4 regions of the Mesorhizobium sp. M6A.T.Cr.TU.014.01.1.1 genome follow, and region 1 is predicted to be linked to each of the others. Evidence: predicted binding sites of a transcription regulator. Region 1 holds the regulator's gene; each other region holds the start of a gene.

The links. Region 1 encodes PhoB, which activates phosphate uptake and scavenging genes when phosphate is short. Its sites were predicted from a motif close to TGTCATNNANCTGTCAT; they were not measured.
Region 2: phnF (phosphonate metabolism transcriptional regulator PhnF) is a predicted target of PhoB. The motif match lies at 1,470-1,486, and genes of this name have one in related genera.
Region 3: ppk2 (polyphosphate kinase 2) is a predicted target of PhoB. The motif match lies at 1,668-1,684, and genes of this name have one in related genera.
Region 4: phnC (phosphonate ABC transporter ATP-binding protein) is a predicted target of PhoB. The motif match lies at 2,933-2,949, and genes of this name have one in related genera.

The regions. Positions count from the first base shown of each region.
Region 1 covers NZ_RZPG01000015.1:25,968-31,911, forward strand. Annotated here, with positions in the region: gene pstC (phosphate ABC transporter permease subunit PstC) at 1-640, shown strand, start outside; gene pstA (phosphate ABC transporter permease PstA) at 633-2,246, shown strand; gene pstB (phosphate ABC transporter ATP-binding protein PstB) at 2,259-3,074, shown strand; gene phoU (phosphate signaling complex protein PhoU) at 3,110-3,817, shown strand; gene phoB (phosphate regulon transcriptional regulator PhoB) at 3,834-4,523, shown strand; gene EN885_RS17955 (ROK family protein) at 4,558-5,805, opposite strand.
Region 2 covers NZ_RZPG01000002.1:399,465-405,408, reverse strand. Annotated here, with positions in the region: gene EN885_RS04455 (carbon-phosphorus lyase complex subunit PhnI) at 1-314, opposite strand, end outside; gene phnH (phosphonate C-P lyase system protein PhnH) at 316-927, opposite strand; gene phnG (phosphonate C-P lyase system protein PhnG) at 927-1,388, opposite strand; gene phnF (phosphonate metabolism transcriptional regulator PhnF) at 1,512-2,255, shown strand; gene EN885_RS04435 (zinc-binding alcohol dehydrogenase family protein) at 2,597-3,616, opposite strand; gene EN885_RS04430 (ABC transporter permease) at 3,685-4,650, opposite strand; gene EN885_RS04425 (sugar ABC transporter ATP-binding protein) at 4,647-5,944, opposite strand, start outside.
Region 3 covers NZ_RZPG01000012.1:162,591-168,534, forward strand. Annotated here, with positions in the region: gene EN885_RS15995 (dihydrofolate reductase family protein) at 1-420, shown strand, start outside; gene ppk2 (polyphosphate kinase 2) at 659-1,579, opposite strand; gene EN885_RS16005 (aldo/keto reductase) at 1,840-2,883, shown strand; gene EN885_RS16010 (glycosyl transferase family 90) at 2,917-3,888, opposite strand; gene EN885_RS16015 (hypothetical protein) at 4,093-4,251, shown strand; gene EN885_RS16020 (DUF982 domain-containing protein) at 4,307-4,567, opposite strand; gene EN885_RS16025 (GntR family transcriptional regulator) at 4,626-5,291, opposite strand; gene EN885_RS16030 (multidrug efflux MFS transporter) at 5,470-5,944, shown strand, end outside.
Region 4 covers NZ_RZPG01000002.1:407,502-413,445, reverse strand. Annotated here, with positions in the region: gene phnE (phosphonate ABC transporter, permease protein PhnE) at 1-876, opposite strand, end outside; gene phnD (phosphonate ABC transporter substrate-binding protein) at 950-1,858, opposite strand; gene phnC (phosphonate ABC transporter ATP-binding protein) at 2,005-2,862, opposite strand; gene EN885_RS04490 (DUF1868 domain-containing protein) at 2,986-3,690, opposite strand; gene EN885_RS04485 (DapH/DapD/GlmU-related protein) at 3,768-4,382, opposite strand; gene phnL (phosphonate C-P lyase system protein PhnL) at 4,379-5,086, opposite strand; gene phnK (phosphonate C-P lyase system protein PhnK) at 5,295-5,944, opposite strand, start outside.

The sequences.
Region 1 (5,944 bases):
TATCGGGCTGATGGCTGCGATCTATCTTTCGGATTACGCCTCCAAAAGCGTCCGCGCGGTCGCAAAGCCGGTATTGGAAATCCTTGCTGGCATTCCGACCGTCGTCTACGGTTTCTTCGCTGCGCTGACGGTTGCGCCCTACTTCCGTGGTCTGGGCGAAAGCCTGGGTCTCAACGTTGCGTCAGAATCCGCGCTCGCCGCAGGCGTGGTCATGGGCATCATGATCATTCCCTTCGTTTCCTCGCTTTCCGACGATGTGATCAACGCCGTTCCGCAATCCCTGAGGGACGGTTCCGCCGGCCTCGGCGCGACCAAGTCTGAAACCATCCGCAAGGTGATCCTTCCGGCGGCCCTTCCGGGCATCGTTTCGGCGATGCTGCTCGCAGTCAGCCGCGCGATCGGTGAAACAATGATCGTGGTCATGGCCGCAGGGCTGGCGGCAAACCTCACGGCCAACCCGCTCGAAGCGGTCACAACAGTGACGGTGCAGATCGTGACGCTGCTTGTGGGCGATCAGGAATTCGACAGCGCCAAGACGCTTGCAGCCTTCGCGCTCGGCCTGGTGTTGTTCTGCATCACGCTTACCCTCAACATCGTCGCTTTGCGCGTCGTCCAGAAATACCGAGAGCAATATGACTGATGCGATCGCGTCATTCGGCGCCGGCAGACGGCCGGTCAGCATTCATACCGACGATGCCGCGAAGGCACGGCTGAAGGGCCGTTACCGCGCGGAAACGTGGTTCAAATGGCTTGGCGCCGCAGCCGTTGCGTTGGCCGGCTTGTTCCTTGTGCTGCTCTTGTCGACGATCGTCACGCAGGCGATCCCGGCGCTGCGGCAGAACTATCTGACGCTGCCGATCGATCTTTCGGCGGCCAAGGTAGACCCGGCGAAACTCGACGCCGTCAACTACGACGCCATCGCCCAGGAAGCGCTTACGGCAAAATTTCCGGATGTGACGAGCCGTCAGGACAAGCGCCTGCTGCGCGGACTGATTTCCACGGGCACAGGCGTGTTCCTGCGCAAAGATATCGCTGCTGATCCGGGGATGCTCGGAGGAACTGTGGACTACGCGGTTCCACTTGACGATTTTGCCGACCTTTATCTCAAGGGTTTGCTTGCCGACGTCGGTTCGGACGAGGCGATTTCGACAAGCGTCACGCCTTCGCAAAGCAGCGGCGACATCGATCTGACCTTCGGCGACGATGCCATGCTGGCGTTGGCGCGCGGCCATGGTGCGACCGAGGGCGAAAACGGCATGCTCACGCTGACGAGCGGCGCGTCGTCGCTGCTGGTCGCGTTCAATGGCGGCACGGTCAAGCTGACCGCGCTGTCGCCTGGGGCCAACGGAACGGCGGTCGCAAAGGGCACGGTGATCGAGGCGCTGGACAGCACGGCGCCAGCCGCGAGCGGCCAGGCATTCCTGCGGGTCATCGACACGCCGGAAGCATCGCGAAAGATTTCGGACAAGGTGATCGTCTGGCTCGATACGCTGAAGAGCGCCGGCCTGATCGAAAGCCGGTTCAACTCGATCTTCTTCTTCACCGGCGCAAGCCGCGAGCCGGAACTGGCCGGTATCTGGGGCGCGGTCGTCGGATCGTTCCTGACCATGATCGTAACGCTCGCCATCGCCTTCCCGATCGGCGTTTCGGCGGCGATCTATCTTGAGGAATTTGCGCCCAAGAACCGGCTGACGACGATCATCGAAGTGAATATCAACAATCTGGCGGCGGTGCCTTCGATCGTCTTCGGCCTGCTTGGACTTGCCGTATTCCTGAATTTCTTCGGCCTGCCGCGCTCGGCCCCGGTGGTCGGCGGCATGGTGCTGGCGCTGATGACCCTGCCGATCATCATTATCGCCTCACGCGCTTCGCTGCGCGCCGTGCCACCGTCGATCCGCGAGGCCGCACTTGGCATCGGAGCGTCCAAGGTCCAGACCGTATTCCATCACGTCCTGCCGCTGGCGATGCCGGGTATCATGACCGGCACCATCCTCGGAATGGCGCATGCGCTGGGTGAAACCGCGCCGTTGCTGATGATCGGCATGGTCGCCTTCATCGTCGACATTCCCGGTGGCTTCACCGATCCCGCGACGATCCTGCCGGTGCAGATATTCATGTGGGCCGATTTTCCTGAAGCGGGGTTCCAGCAGAAGACTTCGGCGGCGATTTTGATTTTGCTGGTGTTTTTGGTCATCATGAATGCCATCGCGGTGATACTGCGCAGGCGCTTCGAGCGGCGCTGGTAAGGAGTAGAGGATATGAACATCATGACGGAAGCCAGCGTCGAGCAGAAACTGAGTAGCGGAACCAACGAGCCTTCGATCAAGATGAAGGGCGAAAAGGTCTCCGTTCATTACGGCGAGAAGCGAGCTCTGTTCGACGTGGATCTCGATGTCCGCGAGAACCAGGTGACGGCGTTGATCGGCCCATCGGGCTGCGGCAAGTCGACCTTTCTGCGTTGCTTGAACCGAATGAACGACACGATCGACATCGCGCGGGTAAGCGGCAAGATCACGCTCGACAACGAGGATGTCTACGACCCGAAAATCGATGTCGTCGAGCTGCGAGCTCGCGTCGGCATGGTGTTCCAGAAGCCGAACCCGTTTCCGAAGTCGATCTACGAAAACGTCGCCTACGGTCCGCGCATTCACGGTCTGGCCAGGAGCAAGGCGGAGTTGGACGGCATCGTCGAATCGAGCCTGAAGAAGGCCGGCCTGTTCAACGAGGTCAAGGATCGCCTGCTCGAGTCGGGCACTGGCCTTTCCGGTGGCCAGCAGCAGCGCCTGTGCATTGCGCGCGCCATCGCTGTGTCACCGGAAGTGATCCTGATGGACGAGCCGTGTTCTGCGCTCGATCCGATCGCCACCGCCCGTGTCGAGGAACTGATTGACGAACTGCGCCAGAACTACACGATCGTCATCGTCACCCATTCGATGCAGCAGGCAGCGCGCGTGTCGCAGCGCACGGCGATGTTCCATCTCGGCTATCTGGTCGAGGAGGGCGCGACCGACAAGATGTTCACCAACCCCGACGACAAGCGCACCCAGGACTACATCACCGGCCGGTTCGGCTAAGCGGTCCGGCGAATTTCGAGCACGAGGACAGTATCATGGGTGAACATACCGTCGCATCTTTCGACGAGGAACTGGAGCACATCGACAGGCTGATCCGCGACATGGACGAGCTTGCCGCCGCGATGGTCGCAGCCTCGATCCGCGCGTTGCTCGCGTCAGATAATGCGATGGCGCAGCGCGTCGTCTCGGATGACGCCATCATGGATGCGCGGCAGCGCGAACTCGACGACAGCGCGATCACGCTGATCGCCAAGCGGCAGCCGATGGCGCAAGATCTGCGCGCCGTGGTTGGCGCAATCCGGATGGCCGGCGATCTCGAGCGCATCGGCGACCTGGCCAAGAACATAGCCAAGCGGGTCAGCGCCGTCGGGCAGAGCGCCACGCCGCGTAATCTCTCGCACGGTATCGACGCGATGGCGGATCTCGTTCTCGAGCAGCTCCGCGGCGTGGTCGAGCACTATGTGTCGCGCAACGCCGGCGCGTTGAAAGAGCTGCGCGCCGCCGACGAGAAGATCGACGTGAAATACACGGCGGTTTTTCGCGAACTCCTGACCTACATGATGGAGGATCCGCGCAACATCACCGCCTGCACGCATCTTCTGTTCTGCGCCAAGAATCTCGAGCGTATCGGCGATCATGTCACCAACATCGCCGAAAACGCCTACTATGTCGTGACCGGGCAGCAATTGCCGGCGGATCGGCCGAAGCTCGACGAAACGACGATGCCGGCGTCGGCGACATGACAGGGGTAACCGGCCGATGATCGCGCCGCGCATCATGGTGGTGGAGGACGAAGAGCCGCTGGGCGTCCTCCTTCGCTACAATCTGGAATCCGAAGGCTATCAGGTCGAGGTGGTGACGCGCGGCGACGAGGCCGAAATCCGGCTTCAGGAAAACGTGCCCGATCTTCTGGTGCTCGACTGGATGGTGCCGGCGGTTTCGGGCATCGAGCTTTGCCGTCGCCTTCGGGTGCGTCCCGAAACCGAGCGGCTGCCGATCATCATGCTGACCGCGCGCGGCGAGGAAAGCGACCGGGTGCGCGGCCTCTCGACCGGGGCCGACGACTATCTGGTCAAGCCGTTCTCGACACCGGAATTCATGGCCAGGGTCAAGGCGCTGCTGCGCCGCGCCAAGCCCGAAGTGCTGTCCAGCGTGCTGAAGGTCGGTGACATCATGCTCGATCGCGAATCGCACAGGGTCTATCGCAAGAAGAGCGAGATCCGGCTCGGGCCGACCGAATTCCGGCTGCTCGAATTCATGATGCGGCACCCGGGTCGGGTGTTCTCGCGCAGCCAGTTGCTCGACAATGTCTGGGGCGAGACGATCTACATCGACGAGCGCACGGTGGACGTCCATGTCGGCCGGCTGCGCAAGGCGGTCAACAATGGCCGCATGCCCGATGTCATCCGCACCATCCGCGGCGCGGGCTATGCGATCAGGGAAGACTGAACAGACTGCCTAAATTCAAGCTGCGTTCTTCCATTCAGGCCACGTGCTTCCTGGCCGTGCCGGACTTCCCTTGCGCGCCCGGCGCGAAAATCTCCTGGTCGACGAAGCTCAGCGCTCGCATGGCGCAGCCTTCGCGGATCAGCGGCAGCTCGTTCGGCTCAGTGTCGAAGGAAATCGAACCCGAATGCTGACCGCCGGCGGTCTGAGCGATGGCCTCGCGCAGGGCCGGCTCGATCAGGTCGAAGGCGGCAGCGCTGGCGCCGACCATGGCGACCGGCGCCGGATCGATCAACGCGAACAGGCTGCCGAGCCCGAAGCCGAGCGCTTCGCCGGCCTTGCGGTAGGCTTCGCGCTCGGGTCCGTCCGTCTGGCGCGCCCGGGCCGCCAGTGCCCGCATCTCGGCGTCGCTGACATCGGCGACCGGCTCGGCGTTCTCGCTCAACTGCCTTGCATTGCGCCAGATGGCGTAGTTGCCGGCATAGGCCTCGACGCAGCCGCGCCGCCCGCAGCGGCAAAGCGCGCCGCCCGGCCGGTGGATCATGTGGCCGAATTCGCCGCCTGAGGAATGGGTGCCGGTGAACAGTTCGCCCTTCAGCACCAGCCCCATGCCGATGCCGTGGGAGAGCAGGATGGCGATGAAATCGTCGCGGTAGCGATCCGGGTCGCGCCAGCGCAGCGCCACGGCCATCATGTTGCAGTCGTTCTCCATGATGGCCGGGATGCCGAACTCACGTTCCAGAATGTCGGCGAAGGCAATGTTCGTCTGCGGCGTGATCGGCGACCACAACATGGCGCGCGCATGGGAATCGGTGATGCCCTGGATCGCCAGCGCGATGCGGGCGACGCTTTGGACATCGAGATCGGGATCTTCGAGCCGGCGCCGGACGATGGCGACACATTCGTCGATCAGCTCGTCGCGCGACATGGTCAGCGTGTCCAGCCGGCGCTGTTCCTCGGCGACCACTTGTCCGGCATAATCGATGACGGCGACCGAAAGGAAATTCAGCGACAACACGACGGCCAACACCGCTGCCGCTTCCGGATTGAGGCTAAGGCCGACCTGCGGCCGGCCGCGTTTCAGCGAAACGGTCTCGCTCGCTTTGCTCTCGGTCAGGATGCCTTCCTGGATGAGGTCGGAAGAGATCGCCGATATGGTCGAATGGCTGAGGCCGGTGGTCGCGGCGATCTCGGTTCGCGACGGCTGGCCTGCCCGGCGTACGGCCGAAATCACCATCGCCCGGTTGCGCCGACGCAAATCGTCATGACGGATTCCAACCGACATCCTTTGCTTCCTCCCTCTTGCCGCGGCCGCTCATGAACCGGAAGCCGTCGGTAGCGTCCGACAAATACTGGCAGAAGCAGAAGGCCCTGTCATTGTTTATTCCGGGGCTCGAAAAAAGTCGGCAGGGACATCAAAATCC
Region 2 (5,944 bases), on a different contig from region 1:
ACACGCCGCTCGACCAGCATCGCGCCGGTGTCAATCGCCCGTGTGTAGCCGAAGCGCGGCAGCGTCGTGCGATAGGCGCGAACGAGGAAGATCGCCTCGATCATGTCGCCGCGCGCCTGGACGATGGCGAGCGCCGCCAACTCCCTGTCGTAGAGCGAGCCTTCGCTCATCACCCGGTCGACACCGAGCGCCAGTTGCTCGACGATCTGGTCGAGGCGCAGCGCCGGCACGGAACGGTCGCCGCGCCGGCGGTCGGCGAGCAAGGAGTGGGCGTTGGCGATGGCCGCTTCGCCGCCTTTTACCGCGACATACATATCACGCCTCCATCGTCTTGATGCGCGTCGTGCGCGGCAGACAGGCAACGCCGTCCGGGGTGGCGAGGACGATGTCGACGCCACGCGGAAAGCGTTGGTTGTTCTGCTTCCACTGTTCGACGAAATGGCGCGGCATCTGCGCCGGCGCGATGCTTGCAGTCTTTTCGATGCCGGGACCTTCGAGCAACAGAGGGGCACCTGAAACGAGATCGCCGACTTGCAGGATCAGCGTCGTGGAGCGGTCGGGATAATCCTGGGTGCCTTGTGAGAAGCCGTCGAGCGCCATCATTTCGGCCGGCGTGGCGATCAGCGCGAAATGCGCATCGGCCGGCGTGTTGGCCAGGGGCGCGCCGGTGTGGAAGCCGAGCCAGGATTTCACCGCTGCCGGGGCCTGCAAAACGGGGTCGAGCCACAGCGGCGTGTCGTTGTCGCACAGCGCCAGCGCAATGGCGCCCGCGGTGGCTGACAGCGGCGCCGGCGGGCGGGCAAAGACCGGCAGAGGCTGCAGGGTGCCCGGCCGCGCCATCGCATCCATCACGGCGCGGAACACCGTCTGGGCGTTGAACACCGGATCGGCAAAGCCGCCTTCGATCGCTTGCGTTACGATGTCCATCAGTCTTCTCCGCGTACCATGGTGAAGAAATCGACCTTCGTTGCCGCCGTCTCGGCGCGACGCCGTTCACGTGCGCTGGCCAGTGCGGCCTGCAGCGGCGCAATGAGTTTGGTCTCGACCTCACGGCGCAGGGCAGGGTCCTGCCAGAGCGCGTCGGCGATCGCCGCCAGTTTTGCTTTCTGCCTGTCACGGCCCAGCGCGTAGCAGTGGCCGACCTGTCCGGAGGCGAGCCGGACGGTAGCGCGGGTGACCGTCGCCTCGCCAACGTTGAACGGCGCGCCGCCGCCGCCGATGCGGCCGCGCACGGTGACCAAGCCGGTTTCGGGGCCGCGCAGGAGTTCCGCCTCAGAAGGCAGGCCGGCCTCGTTCCACAGACGGACGATATCGTCGCCGGTCGATTGCGCCAGCGTTGCCATAACGGCCTTGCGCTGAGCCTGATCGCGCGCTTCCTGTCCTCGCATGGTTAACATTCCCTTGCATCGAAAATTTGTCTATTGATATAGACAACTATACAAATTATACCTATTATCTAATGCGTGTCTATGACGGGTGCATGACACGGGCGAAAAAGATCGGGGCAAGACATGATCGGGCAGCCCGGCAGCATAGAGCGGCGCAGCGGCGTCTCGCTGTGGCGGCAGATCGCCGACCAGATCCTGCATTCGATCGCCGTCGGCGACTTTGCCGAGAATACCGCGCTGCCGCCGGAAGTCGCACTGGCCGAGCGCTATGGTGTCAACCGCCATACGGTGCGCAGCGCCATCGCAGCACTGGTGCAGGATGGCGTGCTCAGGGCCGAGCAGGGGCGCGGCACTTTCGTGCTTTCGCGCAAGCGGCTGTCCTATCCGATCGGCGCCCGCACCCGTTTTTCGGAGGGCTTGCAGGGGCAGGCGTCCGAGCGCCGCAGCGTGCTGCTCGAATCGGCGGTCGAGCCGGCCAGCCGGCGCGTCGCCGAAGGGCTGGGGCTTGCCAAGGGTTCGAATGTGATACGCCTTGAGACACGCGGCGAAGCCGATGGACAGCCGGTCTCGCGTGCCACCGGCTGGTTCGAGGCGGGACGCTTCGCCGGCATCGATGCTGCCATGGCTGAAACAGGATCGATCACCGCCTCGCTCCAGCGTTTCGGCATCAGTGACTATCTCAGGCAATCGACGGTGCTGTCGGCGCGCCATGCGGATGCCGCCGACCTTGCCGATCTCGATCTGCAGCCCGGCGCCATCGTGCTGGTCACGGTCGCCGTCAACGTCACGCCGGACGGCCAGCCGATCCAGTTCGCCGAAACGCGGTTTCCGGCTGAGCGCGTCGAGTTCAAACTGTCGGCGCTGTAGGTAGTGCCGGCCTTATACGAGACCGTGATTTATCTGACCCACGCCGATATCATACCAGCTCGGTCGCGCTTACATGTCAGCGGCTTGGCGTTTGAGGACCGCCTTCCCCCACTCCGTCTCGGCTTCGCCGAGCCACCTCTCCCCCCTCCGGAGGGAGAGGAAGGGAGCCCGCTGACGGCGAGAGAAGTAGGGAGTCTGGTTGAGGAGCGTTGGCTGCAATAGGCTCGCACCCTTCCTCTACCCCGTCGATCGGGGGAGAGGTGGCTCGGCGAAGCCGAGACGGAGTGGGGGTCGACCTGCGCGGGGCGTTGTCATTCGGGCCGGGTTCACCGCCTGCCGTGTTATGACCCGACCTCGATTACCGCCTTGATCAGGCCGGATTTCTCATGCGCCCAGCGGGCGAGGTCGCGCGGCGTCTCGCCAAGCGTCGTGCGATGGGTGACGAGCTTTGCCAGCGGCACAGCACCATCGCGGATCGAGGCGGCGACATGGTCGAAGTCGGCGCGCAGCGCGTTGCGGCTGCCGATCAACGTCATCTCGCGCTTGTGGAATTCGGGATCGGAAAAGACGATGTCGTCCTTGACGACGCTGACCAGGACCAGCGTCCCGCCATGGGCGACATGGGCGAAGGCCGACTGAACGGACTGGGTGTTGCCGGTGGCGTCGAAAACCACGTCAAAACCTTCGCCGCCGGTCGCCTCCCGCACCAGATCGGTCGCAGACGCCTGCGAACCGTCGAGGGTCGCGAAGCCGAGTTCGTTTGCGGCGAAACCCAGCCTCTCCGCGCTCATGTCGAGCAGCGTCACGTCGAGACCGGCGATGCGGGCAAACAGCGCCGTGCCGAGGCCGATCGGCCCAGCTCCGATGACCAGCGTGCGCGCGCCTGGCTGCGCCAGCGAGCGCCGCACGGCATGCGCCCCGATCGCCAGGAATTCGACGGCGGCGGCATCGGCCAGCGACAGGCCGTTTGCCGGATAGAGATTTTGCGCCGGCACCAGGATCCGTTCGCACATGGCGCCGTCGCGGTGGACGCCGAGCACCTCGATCTTCACACAGCAATTTGGCTTGCCTTGCCGGCAGGCGATGCATTTGCCGCAAGCGAGATAGGGGTTGATGATCACTGGTTCGCCGACGGACAGATCGACGCCTTCGCCGGCCTGGATCACAGTGCCAGAAACCTCGTGGCCCATGATGCGGGGATAGGCGAGGAACGGATGCTTGCCCTCGAAGATGTGATAGTCGGTGCCGCAGATGCCGACATGACTGACCGCGACCAGCGCCCAGCCAGGGGGCGGAGTGCCTGGCGCCGGGCGGTCTTCCAGAACAAGCTCACCGGGCGAGCGGCAGACGACGGCTTTCATGCTTTGATCCAGTCGGTTCATGGCACCGCCGGCCCCGGTTGCGCCGGGCCGGCGGTTGTTAAGATAGTCTACTTGCCGCGGCGGCGCAGGCCGTCGAAATAGACGATGACGATGATCAGCACGCCGGTAATGATGCGCTGCCAGAAGGCATTGACGTTCAAGAGATTGGCGCCGTTGTTGATGGTGGCGAGGATGAAGGCGCCGAGCAGCGGCCCGTGCACCGAGCCGACGGCGCCGAACAGCGAGGTGCCGCCGATCACCGACGAGGCGATCGCCTGCAACTCCCAGCCCTCGGCCTGCGTCGGATTGCCGATGCCGATGCGCGACGCGAGCAGCACGCCGACGAAAGCCGCACACAGGCCCGACAGCGTATAGGCCATGTAGATGGTGCGCTGGACATTGACGCCGGACAGACGCGAGGCCTCGGCGTTGGAGCCGACCGAGAACAGATACCGGCCCCAGCGGCTGTGATGCAGGAAGATGTAGGCGGGGATGCCGACCAGGATCACCATCCAGAACAGATTGGGGACGCCGAGAAACGAGCTGCGCGAAAACAACTGGAAGGCGTCGTTGTTGATCGAGATCGAGTTGCCGTTGGTCATCAAAAGGCCAATGCCACGCAGCGAGGTCAGTGTCGCCAGCGTGATGATGAAGGGCGGCAGGCCCATCCTGACGATGCCGAAGCCGTGGAACATGCCGATGGCGACACCGACCAGCAAGGTGACCAGGATGGCGAGGAAGACCGGCACCCCGGCGTTGATCAGCATCGCCACGATGACGGTGGCGAAGCCGACCACGGCGCCGACGGAAAGGTCGATGCCTCCGGTGATGATGACGAAGGTCTGGCCGACCGCCAGGATGGCTATCATCGAGCCCTGCCGCAGCAGGTTCGAGATATTGTTGGCGGAGGCGAAGCTCGGCGTCGCCACCGACAGGATGATCCACAAAAGAACCAGCAGCGCCAGCAGCGTCAGCCCGAACAGCGCGTTGTAGTTGCGTTTCGGCCTTTCGGCCGGGATCGCCTCGGTGCTCATATCTGTCCTCCCGGTTTTTCTTGTTTCTCGGCGAGCGCCTGATTGAGAATGTCCTCATGATTGGCGGTGCGGAAACCATGCGTGGCCACCAGCTTGCCGCGCCGGAATACATGCAGCGTGTCGGCCAGTTCATAGACCTCGGGCAGATAGGACGAGATCAGGATGATGCCGGCGCCCTTGGACAACAGTTCGCCGAACAGACGGTAGATCTCCGCCTTGGTGCCGACATCGACGCCAACTGTCGGCTCGTCGAAGATGAACAGCTTGGCGCCGTGCGCCAGCCATCTGCCGATGACGATCTTCTGCTGGTTGCCGCCGGACAGGCTGGAGGCGAGCGCGTTGCGCGTCGGCGTCTTGATCCTGAGATTGGCGATCTGGCGATCCGCCTCGGTCTTCTCCTGTGCGCTGGAGATCAGCAGATTGCTGGAGATGCGCTTGTAGATCGGCAGATTGAGATTGAGGCCGACCGGCAGGTTGAGGCAGAGGCCCTGGTCACGGCGGCTTTCCGGCGCCAGCGCCATGCCGAGCCTGATAGCGTCATGCTCGGAGTTGACCTGAACCTCCTTGCCCTCCCAGAGGATCTGGCCGGCCAACTTGCGATGACGGCCGTAGAGCGTGGTGACGAACTCGCTGCGCCCGGCACCGATCAGGCCGTAGAGCCCGACGATTTCGCCGGCCCGGACCGTCATCGAGACATTTTCGAAGCCCTTGCCGGAGAGATTTCTGGCTTCGAGGAGCGTCGCGCCCGGGGTAAAATGCTCCTTGTGGTAGACTTGCTCGATCGAGCGGTTGATCATCATCTTGACCAGCTCGGCGTCGTTGGTCTCGGCGATGTTCCTGGTGCCGACAAGCGTGCCGTCGCGCAGCACCGAGACGCGGTCGGCGAGCTCGAACACCTCTTCCATGCGGTGGCTGATGTAGATGATGGTGACGCCTTCGCCCTTTAGCCGGCGGATCAGCGTGAACAGCTGATCGGCTTCCTTCCGGGTGAGATAGGCAGTCGGTTCGTCGAAGATCAGGAACTTGGTGCCGCGCACGGTGGCGCGGGCGGCGGCGATCAGCTGCTGCTGGCCTATGGTCAGGTCACCCAGCACGACATGCGCCGGCAGATCGAAGCCGAGATCGTCGATGATGTTCTGCGCTTCCCTGACCATGGCCCGCTGCTGCAGGATGCCGAAGCGGGAATCCTCCTCGCCAAGGAACATGTTGGCCGCGACAGTGAGATGGCGGCACAGAACGACCTCCTGATGCACGGCATTGATGCCGAGCGCCATCGCCTCATGCGGCGTCGCCA
Region 3 (5,944 bases), on a different contig from region 1:
GGCCGCAACATGTTCGGGCCGATCCGCGGCGAGTGGCCGGATGAAAGCTGGAAAGGCTGGTGGGGAGACAATCCACCCTACCATGTGCCGGTCTTCGTGCTCACCCACCATCCGCGGAATCCCATCGTCATGGCGGGCGGCACGACCTTCTATTTTGTGACCGACGGTATCCACTCAGCGCTGGAAAGGGCGAAAGCAGCGGCTGATGGCAAGGATGTCCGGCTCGGCGGTGGTGTCGCCACGATCCGGCAATATCTCAGGGAAAAGCTCATCGACGACATGCATCTGGCGATATCGCCGATGCTGCTCGGCTCCGGCGAGAACCTTTTTGCCGGCATCGACATGCTCAAGCTCGGCTACCGGTGCAGCGAGCAGGTCGCGACGCCGAATGCCACGCACGTCATCATCAAGCGCGCGTAGTCTCACTGAGGCGCAGCCCTCTGCGCCGCGATCCTTCGCGCCCCCTCTGTCCTGCCGGACATCTCCCCCACACGGGGGGAGATCGGATGTCGCGCCGGCTTTCGCCAATCATCAGCGTTGCAAGATTGGCACCGTCGGCGACGCTGCCAATCTCCCCCCTCGTGGGGGAGATGTCCGGCAGGACAGAGGGGGGCGCGAAGGAATGCCGCCCGTCCGGGTCTTTAGCAGTCCCAGATGATCAATACTTCTCCGGCACGTACAGCTCGCGCGGCAGCACCTGGCGCTCGTATTCGGGATTGAAGACGCGGTCGGGCAGCGTGATCTCTTCGTGCGGCACCTCCTCATAAGGCATCTGCTTGAGGAGATGATCGATGCAGTTCAGCCGCGCCCGCTTCTTATCGTTACCCTCGACGATGAACCAAGGAGCTTCGGGAATGTTGGTGCGGGCGAACGTTTCTTCCTTGGCCTTGGTGTACTGCTCCCAGCGCACGCGCGACTGCAGGTCCATCGGCGAGAGCTTCCACTGCTTCATCGGATCATGGATGCGCATCTGGAAGCGCATCTGCTGCTCCTCGTCGGTGATGGAGAACCAGTATTTGACCAGCGTGACGCCGGAACGGACGAGCATGCGCTCGAACTCCGGCACGTCGCGGAAGAACTCCTCGACCTGATCCGGTTCGGCAAATCCCATCACCCTTTCGACGCCGGAGCGGTTGTACCATGAGCGGTCGAACAGCACGATCTCGCCGCCTGCCGGCAGATGCGGGACGTAGCGCTGGAAATACCATTGCGATTTCTCGCGCTCGGTCGGCGCCGGCAGTGCTACGACGCGGCAGATGCGCGGATTGAGCCGCTGGGTGATGCGCTTGATGACGCCACCCTTGCCGGCCGAGTCGCGGCCCTCGAAAACCACCACCAGCTTCTTCTTGTGGTAAGCCACCCAGGACTGCAGCTTGATCAATTCGGATTGCAGCGTGATCAGGTCGCGAAAATACTGCATGCGATCCATCGAGGGCGGATGCGCGTTCTTGTAGATCTTGGCGATTTCCAGCGACAGCGCGGGTTCCGACATTTCCAGCTCGTAGTCTTCGTCGAGCGTGTCGGCTAGCTCCGCTTCCAGCCAATCCCTGGCAGGAGAATTCTGTTTTGCTTCGGTCATTTATGCTGCTCCGCGTGCACGCCCGTGTCGGCGTCCGGCCTGCCGGCCGAGATCGAACACCTTGAGCCGACTTGCATACAGGCCGGCAATGACGGTTTTATTGCAGCCGGCTCGTGCGCCGGTCACCCAAAACGGTAAGATGTGATCGATCCGCCTTCCATGGCATGGGCGACAAGCTGCACGAATTGTCCTACAAATGCCAGGCTCCTTCGGGCAGCCTTCGAAGCACCGCCTTCTCAGCGCAATTGCGAGGATCTGACATGGAATACCGCACTCTCGGCCGTTCCGGGCTGAAGGTTTCGACGCTCACCATGGGCACCATGACTTTTGGCGGCGCCGGCGCATTTTCGGCGGTCGGCAAGACCGATCTCGACGAGGCGCGCCGGATGATCGACCTCTGCATCGATTCCGGCATCAATCTCATCGACACCGCCAATGTCTATTCGAACGGGCTTTCGGAGGAGATCATCGGCGAAGCGCTCGGCGGCAAACGCAAGGGCGATGTGCTGATCGCCTCCAAGGCGCGCATGCGGATCGGCGATGGCCCCAACGACGAAGGGCTGTCGCGCTACCATCTGATCCGCGAGTGCGAGAAAAGCCTGAAGCGCCTCAGGACCGATGTCATCGACATCTATTTCCTGCACGAATGGGACGGCACGACGCCGCTCGAGGAAACCATCGCCGCGCTCGACACGCTCGTCAGCCAGGGCAAGGTCCGCTATGTCGGCTGTTCCAACTATTCCGGCTGGCAAGTGATGAAGGCACTGGGGATCAGCGATCGCCAGCACCAGCCGCGCTTCGTCACCCAGCAGATCCACTACACGCTGGAAGCGCGCGAAGCCGAATATGAATTGTTGCCGATCTCGGTCGACCAGGGGCTTGGCGTGCTGGTGTGGAGCCCGCTTGCCGGTGGATTGCTGTCCGGCAAATATCACCGCGACCAGGCCACCTCCCGTCAGCTCAGCGGCTGGAAGGAACCGCCGATCCGCGACGAGGACCGGCTGTGGCGGATCGTCGACGTGCTTGCCTATATCGGCAAGAACCATGGCGTGTCGGCAGCGCAGGTGGCGCTTGCCTGGCTGCTCGGCCGGACGGCCATCAGCTCGCTGGTGATCGGCGGCCGGACCGAAGCGCAGTTCAAGGACAATATCGCCGCCGCCAGCCTGGCTCTGACCAGCGATCAGCGCGCACGCCTGGACGCTGTGAGCAGGCCTCCTGTTCTCTACCCCTATTGGCACCAGCAGTTCACCGCAAAAGACCGGTTCGGTCCGGCCGATCTGGTCCTCGACCGGGATGCTATCTGACAGGGTCCGGATCAGGTCGAAGATCGCCGCGGGCTAGCCCGAGATAAAACGCCAGACCTCGGGATCAGGCTCGATCTGGCCGCTGAGCACGAAATATTTGTAGAGCACGAGCAAGCAGATCGCCTGCTCGGCCCGCTCATCGGCGAACTTGCGGCAATAGGCGTTGGCCGCGGCAACGATGCGTTCGGCCTCAGGCGGATGCTTCTCGAGATACTGCACCCGCTCGGCGAGGTCCGAGAAATCCGGTTCGAGCGGCACATAGTGGACACCAGCCACGAGTTCGCTTTCGCCGAACCATGTCTCGTATGTCGGCGGCGGCATCAGGCACAGCGAATTCGAGCTCATGATCCATTTGAGATTGGTCGCCACATCGTTGCCCTCGAGCGAAATGATGTAGCGGTAGCGCCGCTGCTGATCGATGCTCAAATAGGGCTTGCGATATTCCGGCGCTGCCGTCGGCTTGGGCGTGCCGACATCGCAAAAGGGCAGATCGCGCGCGGCCTCCAGAAGCAAGGTCCGTATCGGATTGTTGAGCTCGCCGCGCCAGACGGCGACCGGAAGCTTGTCCGCGAAGGCAACATCGTCGGCGGGCATGTGGAAGTGGCGGAACTTGTTGAGCTTGAACAGGACCCCGTTCCTGTTGTCGCCGGCGATCGGCCGATCCTTGACGATCGACGGCATGGCAGGCACCTCGATGACGTCGCCGAATTCGAGGTCGATGCGCAAATCGGGATCGAAGTAGCGGGTGAATTCCTTCAGATCGTAGTAATACATGCTCCGGTCTGTCGGCAGCCGGCTGACCGGCACGGCATCGGCGCTCGGCGCGAAAGCGTCCTGCAGCCTGTTGTAATAGTTGAGACGCGCGCGGATCGACCCGTCCAAAAGCCTGGCCCGATCGAGCAGCCCGCCGAGCCTGCGGCGGAACAGCGCCTGCGGCGCGATATCGCGCATGGCATTGCGCGCATAGTAGAATAGCTTCTGTGCGTTTCTTTGAAGCGTGGCCATCGGTCACTTGGTAAAAACAGGTGAGCTTGTTATTTGTACCCCGGTCTCTCCTACACCATTGTGCCAGCCATCTTGCAAGCCCGGAACCGCGTGCAGCCGGCTTGCCGGCTATGTATGGAGCCGATCGGCCTTTGCGGTGTTGTGTTTGCAGCCCAATGCTCCTAGGCAGGGCTAACAACCTTCAGCATTGCGAAAGGAAGAGATATGGCGCGAGCACCGAATTACGGCCAAGAACGCAAGGAACGCGACCGGCAGAAGGCCGCCAAGAAGGCGGAAAAGCAGGCGGCCAAGGTCGCAGCCAAGGAACGTTCGAAGCCCGAGGACGAGACCACCTCCGAGACCGAAACGGAAACGGCGGAATAAACGGCGTCCGGCCCGCGAGGCGGATCGGATTTGGCCTAGGAATCCCGCTGCGTCTTCAGGCCGGCGCCTTGTCGCTGACGAAAACGTTCACTTCGCGCGCGGCGGCTATGAAGGCGCGCCTCGCGATCATGGCCGGTTTGTCGCCGGCCAATGCATCATGGCAGGCCTGCAGCGCTTCGCGATGCTTTGGACTGCGCTTGCCGGGCCAGTTGTTGAGGAGGTAATCGGAAGCCTCGCGGGCCGTACGCAAGAGCTGAGTGGTTCCCTCCGCGCCCGACTTGACGGTCACGGGTGTTTCAAATCGGTTGTTTTCCATCGCCGCTCTTACGCCATCGGCGCTCGCGAAGCGAGGGCGAAAGTGGTTGCCTCGGCAATCAGGCCGCGACTACGGCAAATCCCCTGGCGCGCAGGCCGCGCCGGTCATTGTGCAAAGATGTCACCAGCCGGTCGCGGCTGCCGACGATATGGGCCGAAAGCCGACGTGCTGCCTCATCGGCATCGCCAGTCCGAACCGCTGCCAGAATGGCATGGTGCTCGGCCCAGGCGCGGGCGAGTGCCGCCTCGTCGCGAACCTCCAGCCAGCGGGCGCGCGACAGGCGCGTCATGGCATCGCGGACCGCCCTGAACAGGAACTCGTTGCCGGACAGCCGTGCCAGCTCGATGTGAAAATCCATGCCGACGCGGTGCCATTCCTCGCGCGGGGTGCCGACGTCGCAGGAGTCCAGCATCGCCTCGATGACGTCGACGGCGGTCCTGTCCTCCAAGGCACAAGTCAGCCTGACGGCCGCGACCTCGACCGCCTCGCGGTAGACGGCGATCTGCTCGAGCTCGGCGAGGTTGATGGGCGACACGGTCCAGCCGCGCCCGTCGCGGCAGACCAGACCTTCCGTTTCGAGCCGCAGCAATGCTGCCCTGACCGGCGTGCGCGAGGCCCCGAAGCGGCTTTCGATCCAGCGTTCCGTCAGCCGCTCGCCCGGACCGACCTCGAGGCCGAGGATCATCTCGCGAAGCCCAATTTCGACATTCTGCATCTGCGACATTGCGGTTTCCGATTTCTGGCCGTTTTTGCTGGCGATCGGCTCGCCTACCATCGTTTGCCGGTCACGTTTGAGAGGGCCGCATTGACAGCGGCCGGGCTTGCGTCCATGACGGATACCAGTTTGGTATCCCAGATTGGTATCCGGAGCAAGTTTCATGGCTTGCCGGATAGGACATGACATGCCGCAAGATGCCACCCTCGCCGCGCAAGGCACCCACAACATCCACTGGCGCCGCAATCTCGCCGTGTGCTTTGCCGGCTCGTTCAGCACGCTTGTCGCCATGACGCTGCTGTTGCCTTTCTTGCCGCTCTATGTCGAGCAGCTGGGCGCCGAGGGGCATGCAGCTATCGTGCAGTGGTCCGGCGTGGCCTATGGCGCCACTTTCTTCGCCGCCGCGCTGGTGGCGCCGCTGTGGGGACGGCTGGGCGACCGCTACGGCCGCAAGCTGATGCTGGTCCGCGCCAGTTTCGGCATGGCCGTCTGCATGTCGCTGACCGGCATGGTGGAGACTGTCTGGCAGTTGGTGCTGCTGCGCCTGCTGATCGGCTTCGCCGGCGGCTATTCCTCGGGCTCGACCATCCTGGTGGCCATGCAGACGCCGAAGGACCGGTCCGGCTGGGCGCTCGGCGTGCTGTCGGCCGGCATCACCGCCG
Region 4 (5,944 bases), on a different contig from region 1:
GAAGACGATGGCGATGGTCTTGGCCTCATGGCCCCGGCTGATCGAAAGACGCAGGGATTCGCCGATGCCGCCGGCGCCGACGGCGCCGAGAATGGTCGAAGCGCGCACATTGATCTCGAAGCGGAGCAGGAAATAGCTCATGAAGTTGGGCAGAACCTGAGGCACGATGCCGAACCACACGCGTTCGACCCAGTTGGCGCCAACGGCTCGCAAACCTTCTTCAGGCTTCATGTCGGCATTCTCGACCACTTCGAAGAACATTTTTCCGAGTGCGCCGACGGTGTGGATGCTGACCGCGAGGATCGCCGGAATGGGTCCTAGCGAGAAGACCGCCAGAAAGAAGCCGGCGATGACGATTTCCGGAAAGGCGCGGACAATTTCAAGGAAGCGGCGCGTGGTGAAACGGAGCCAGCGGCTGGCCGTGATATTGCCCGCAGCCAGGAAGCAGAGCAGGAAACCGAATGTGGAGCCCACCAGCGTCGAAAACAGGGCAATGTTCAGCGTCTCGATCATCCGGTAGAAGTATTCCGGAACGTAGATGCTTTGGGTCAGGTAGACCCGGCCTTCGGGGTAGTCGAACTTGAGGCTGCCATCGTCGTAGGGGGACGGCAGGTCGAACAGCGCGCGCACCGGATCGAACCAGTCGCGCGGCTTCAATTCCGTGAAAAAGTCGGCGATATATGGAAGGCGGTCGAAGACCTTTCCGGCGTTGGTTTCGTTGGCGAACCAGAGCGAGCCAGAGAGCGCGAGAAACAGGAAAACCAGGCCTCCGATCGTGTAAAGGCGCCGGCGGGCGGCGAGGTCGCGCCAGTGCCGCTCGACAGTGGCTCCCTCCGGTGAAAGCGCAGGCGCACGGTAAACGTCGGTCGCACTCATTTATCGATCCCTGGCCCATGATGCGGCAACGCCGCCGGCGGCACATGGCCCCGGCGGCGTTGTGGCAGTTTACTTACGAGCCGATCTTCGCCTTACGGGCGTCGATGATTGCCTGATAGAATTCCGGGGTGACCGGCGAATAGCCCTTGAAGTCGCCGCCCTGTATCGCCGAGAAACAGGCTGGATCGGTTTCCGGAAGCTTGGTCAGGAAATCGGTGACCTTCTGTTTGGCGCCGGCATCGATCGACGCACGCAGCACCAGCGGGCCGTTCGGGATCATCGGCGACTGCCACAATTCGACAAGATCGTCCATCTTGAGGACGCCCTTGTCGACCATCTTGCGCAGATTGCCCGAGCTGTAGCCGTCCTTGAAGTCGCCGACGCCGGAAGCCCAGGTGGTGCCGGCATCGAAGGTGCCCTTCAGGACCTCGAGGACGAGCTGTTCATGGCCGCCACCAAAACCGGTCGACGCGAAGTAGCTCTTCACATCCATGCCGATGTCCTTGGGCAGTGAAGTGACCGGGATCAGGTAACCCGAAGTCGAATCGGGATCGGCGAAACCGAGTTTCTTGCCCTTCATGTCGGCGAGCGTCTTGATGCCGGAATCGGCACGGGCGACCATGACCGAATGATAGCCGGTCGAACCGTCGGTCTGGACCGTCGTCAGGATAGGCTCAACCGCGTCCTTGTTTTCGAGATAGATCTTGGCATAGGCGGAAGCGCCGAGCTCGGCATAGTCAAGCGTGCCGCCGAGCAGGCCCTGGATGACGCCGTCGTAGTCGGCGGCCGGGAACAGCGAGACTTTCTCGACGCCCAGCACTTCCTTGATGTGGTCGGCGAAGCACTGGTAGTTGCGCAGACGGTCGGCTTCGTTCTCGCCGCCCAGAATGCCGACGCGGAATTCCTTCAGGTCCTGTGCCTGAACCGCGCCCATCGCCATGGCGATGATGGAAACAGCACCGAAAAGCATCTTTCTAAACATGTCGCGTCTCTCCTGTTGGTTCCGGCATCGCGCCGGTAGCGTTCGAATTTTGACAGCGCCCTTGACGCGGGCTGGCGATCCAGGCGCTCTTTTGTTTGTCCGTGGTCTTTTCCGGATACCGGTATCCACTTGTCGGGATCATGGAACTAGTAGCCGGGAAATGCGGGCTCGAGCGGTCCGGCGGATGCGGCGATTTTTTGCTTGATGGTCACGCTGGTCGAGGTGATGGCCTCGGAGATCTCGCCGCCATTGCTGTCGGCGCCGTAGACCATGCGCACGGCTTCGCGGTTGAGGTCTTCGGGTGGGCCGTCGAACACGACCTTGCCGGCGGCCATGCCGATGATGCGGTTGCAATAGGTGCGCGCGGTATCCAGCGTGTGCAGATTGGTGACGACGGTGATGCCCTCGCGCAGATTGATGTCCTGCAGCGAATCCATAACCACCTTGGCGTTGAGCGGGTCGAGCGAGGCGATCGGCTCGTCAGCAAGGATCACCTTCGGCTGCTGCATCATGGCACGGGCAATCGCAACGCGCTGCTGCTGGCCGCCGGACAAGGTGCCGGCCGGCTGCAGCGCCGTGCGGGCAATGTCGAGACGCTCGAGCGCCGCGATCGCCTCGGCCCGTTCCTCGCGAGAAAAGACACCGAGCAGATTGACAACGGTCGAGCGGTGATTGAGCCGGCCGAGCAAGACGTTGGTCAGCACGTCGAGACGCGGCACCAGGTTGAACTGCTGGAAGATCATGGCGCAGTCGCGCTGCCAGCGCCTGAGCAGCGAGCCGCGCAGGCTGGAGACTTCGGCGCCGTCAAAGAAAATCGACCCTTGGCTGGGATCGATGAGGCGGTTGATCATGCGCAAAAGGGTCGACTTGCCGGCACCGGAACGGCCGATGATGCCGACCATCTGACCATGCGGGATCGAGATATCGACATTGCTGACGGCGGTGTTCTTGCCAAACCGGCGGGTGACGCCGCGGATTTCGAGCGTGGCTGAGGTTGTTGACATAGGCAAGTTCCAGTCCAGTCGCGTTTCGAAGGTCTGTTAACCTTCGCTAGCGCAGCCGCATGAACCTGCGGTGTCGGATTGATGTCAGTTTTGTTACTGCCCACAGGCAGAGACGTCGCGCCGTCAGCCCAGGACAAGAAGCTCCTCGAAATGCTTCATGTCCTTGAAGCTGCAAAATGCCGGAGGCCGCAGCTCGATCACCGGAGCCTGAAGGGCGAGCAGCGAGAGGTAGTCATCGAATAGCTGTTGCCATTGCGAGGCCCTTTCGTCGTCGAGGCGCCGGATCTGGTAGGCGAAAGTTATGTGGAAAGTATAGCTGTCGTGATCGGGATGCCGGTATCCGAACGGCACCGACAGGGCATCGCGCCACGCGCGCATGATGCGCTCGTCCTGGTCCGACACGCCGGTAACGGTAAGCCCGGTCGGCACGACATCGACAACCCTGACTTTGAACGCGCCATGGTCCCCGACGCCATTCAGGCGCTCCAGATAGAGCCGGGTCATGTCGTCGATGCTTGTGTCGAGGGGCACATCCTCAGGCCAGTAGGGAAGCCGGCGGCGATATTCGATGATGCCCTGGAACAGCGTCATATGCAGGCTGGAGATCGGCGTGAAGGCCAGCCTGTCGGCATCGGGCATAAGGCGCATCCGCTCACGCACTTCGATGACCGCCGTTTCGGAAGCTGAGCCGCTGACGAGATGGCAGACGACCGTGTTGCCGGGCTCGGTCAGGAAATTGCCTGACGTGTCGTAGCGCGTGCCGAGATGCACGGGAGGGTTCGGGTTCGAGCCGGCAAAGAATCCGGCGAGCGAAGGTTTGATGGGCATGGCGATCTCCAGGGAAAGACCGCCTTTGTCCGAGTCATGTGTCAGAGGTGTGAAACGGGCGTGGTCGCCCGCTTCGGTCAGCCGTATTTTTCCAGAAAGCCTTCTGCCGAAAGCGCGCGGAAATCGTCGAGCGCGGCGCGCAGGCGGGCATGGTCCCAGTCCCACCAGGCAAGTGCCTGATAGCGTTCCGCCGTGCGGCGGTCGAAGCGGTCGCGGATCGGTTTCGCCGGCACGCCGCCGACGATGGTGTAGGGCGCGACGTCCTTCGACACCACGGCGCCGGCGCCGACCGCCGCGCCATCGCCGACGGTGACGCCGGGCAGGATGGTCGAGCCGTGGCCAAGCCAAGTGTCGTGGCCGATGGTGACGCGCTTGGCGCGACGTTGGGCGAAGAATTCGCTCTCGTGCTCGGCGTCATCCCAATAGTCCGAAGCACGGTAGGTGAAATGATGCAGCGTCGGCCGCCATGTCGGGTGGTTGGTGGCGTTGATGCGCACATTGGCGGCAATGTTGGCAAATTTGCCGATCGTCGCGCACCAGACGCCGCAGTCCTGCATCATGTAGGAATAGTCGCCAATTGTGCTCTCGGAAACCCGGCAGCGGTCGGCGATCTCGGTCCAGCGGCCGAGCGTCGAGTTCTCGACTTCGGCCGTCTCGTGGACAAGCGGCGCTTCCGACAGTTTTCTGGTCATGCGGCGATTTTCCCGGGGGCAAAAGCGGTCACGTCGATGACGCGGTCGGCGACCGCCTCGCGCACGTCGTGGTCATGGAAGATGCCAAGCAGGGCGACGCCGGCCGCCTTCTTGGCCGCGATCAGCGCAATCACCACGTCGCGGTTCCTGGCATCGAGCGAAGCGGTCGGCTCGTCGAGCAGCAGGATCGGGTGCTCGGTGATGAAGCCGCGCGCGATGTTGACGCGCTGCTGCTCGCCGCCTGAAAAGGTCGCCGGCGGCAGCATCCAGAGTTTTTCGGGCAGGTTGAGCTGCGCCAGCAAGGCGCGCGCCTTATTGCGCGCGACCTCACGGTCCGCGCCGCGCTCGACCAGCGGTTCGGCGACGACATCGAGGGCGGAGACGCGCGGCACGGTGCGCAGGAATTGGCTGACATAGCCGATCGTGAGCCGGCGCACGGCAAGCACGGTGCGCGGGCTGGCCGTTGCGAGATCGATGAGCCCATCCTCGTGCTGGACGATGATCTGGCCTGCGTCGACGGCGTAGTTGCCGTAGAGCATCTTCAGGATCGAGCTCTTGCCGGCGCCAGAGGGGCCGCCGAGCACTGCACATTCACCGCTCCTGATCGAGAGCGAGACGCCGGCGACGACAGGCAGTTTGATGCCGTCGCGCAGATGCATGGTGAAGCTCTTGGCGACATCGGAGACGACGAGAGGGGTTGCCATCAGAAGGTGCTCCAAGCGTCGTTCGTTGGCGGGACAGCACCCCCCTCTGGCCTGCCGGCCATCTCCCCCTCAAGGGGGGAGATCGGCTGTCGTATTCGGTTTCGCCATTCTCCTGCGTTGCAGAAGGGGCGAGGCATGAAAGCTGCTAATCTCCCCCCTTGAGGGGGAGATGGCCGGCAGGCCAGAGGGGGGTGACTTGGCGCCATCGTCAAACCTGCAAAATCGAGGAAACCAGCAATTGCGTATAAGGCGCGCGCGGATCGTCGAGCACGCGGTCGGTGAGGCCGCTTTCGACGACGCGGCCATCCTTCATCACCATCATGCGTTGCGATAAAAGCCGCGCCACCGCGAGGTCGTGGGTGACGACGATGGCCGCGAGGCCAAGATCGGTGACCAGCCCGCGCAACAAATCGAGCAGGCGTGCCTGCACCGAGACGTCGAGGCCGCCGGTCGGCTCGTCCATGAACACCAGCCGCGGCCCGGTGACCAGGTTGCGGGCGATCTGCAGGCGCTGGCGCATGCCGCCGGAGAAGGCGCGCGGCTCGTCGTCGATGCGGTCTTCGTCAATCTCGACGCGCGACAGCCAGTCGACTGCGGTGGCGCGAATTTTTCCATAATGGCGGTCGCCCACCGCCATCAGCCGCTCGCCGACATTGGCGCCGGCGGACACCGTCATGCGCAGTCCGTCGGCGGGGTTCTGGTGGACGAAGCCCCAGTCGGTGCGCATCAGGAAGCGGCGCTCGGCCTCGCTCATCCGGTAGAGCTCGCGAAACTGGCCGTCGCGCATGCGGTAGCTGGCGGTGCCGGAGCTCGGCAACAATCTGGTCGAGAGGCAGTTCAGCAGCGTCGTTTTGCCGG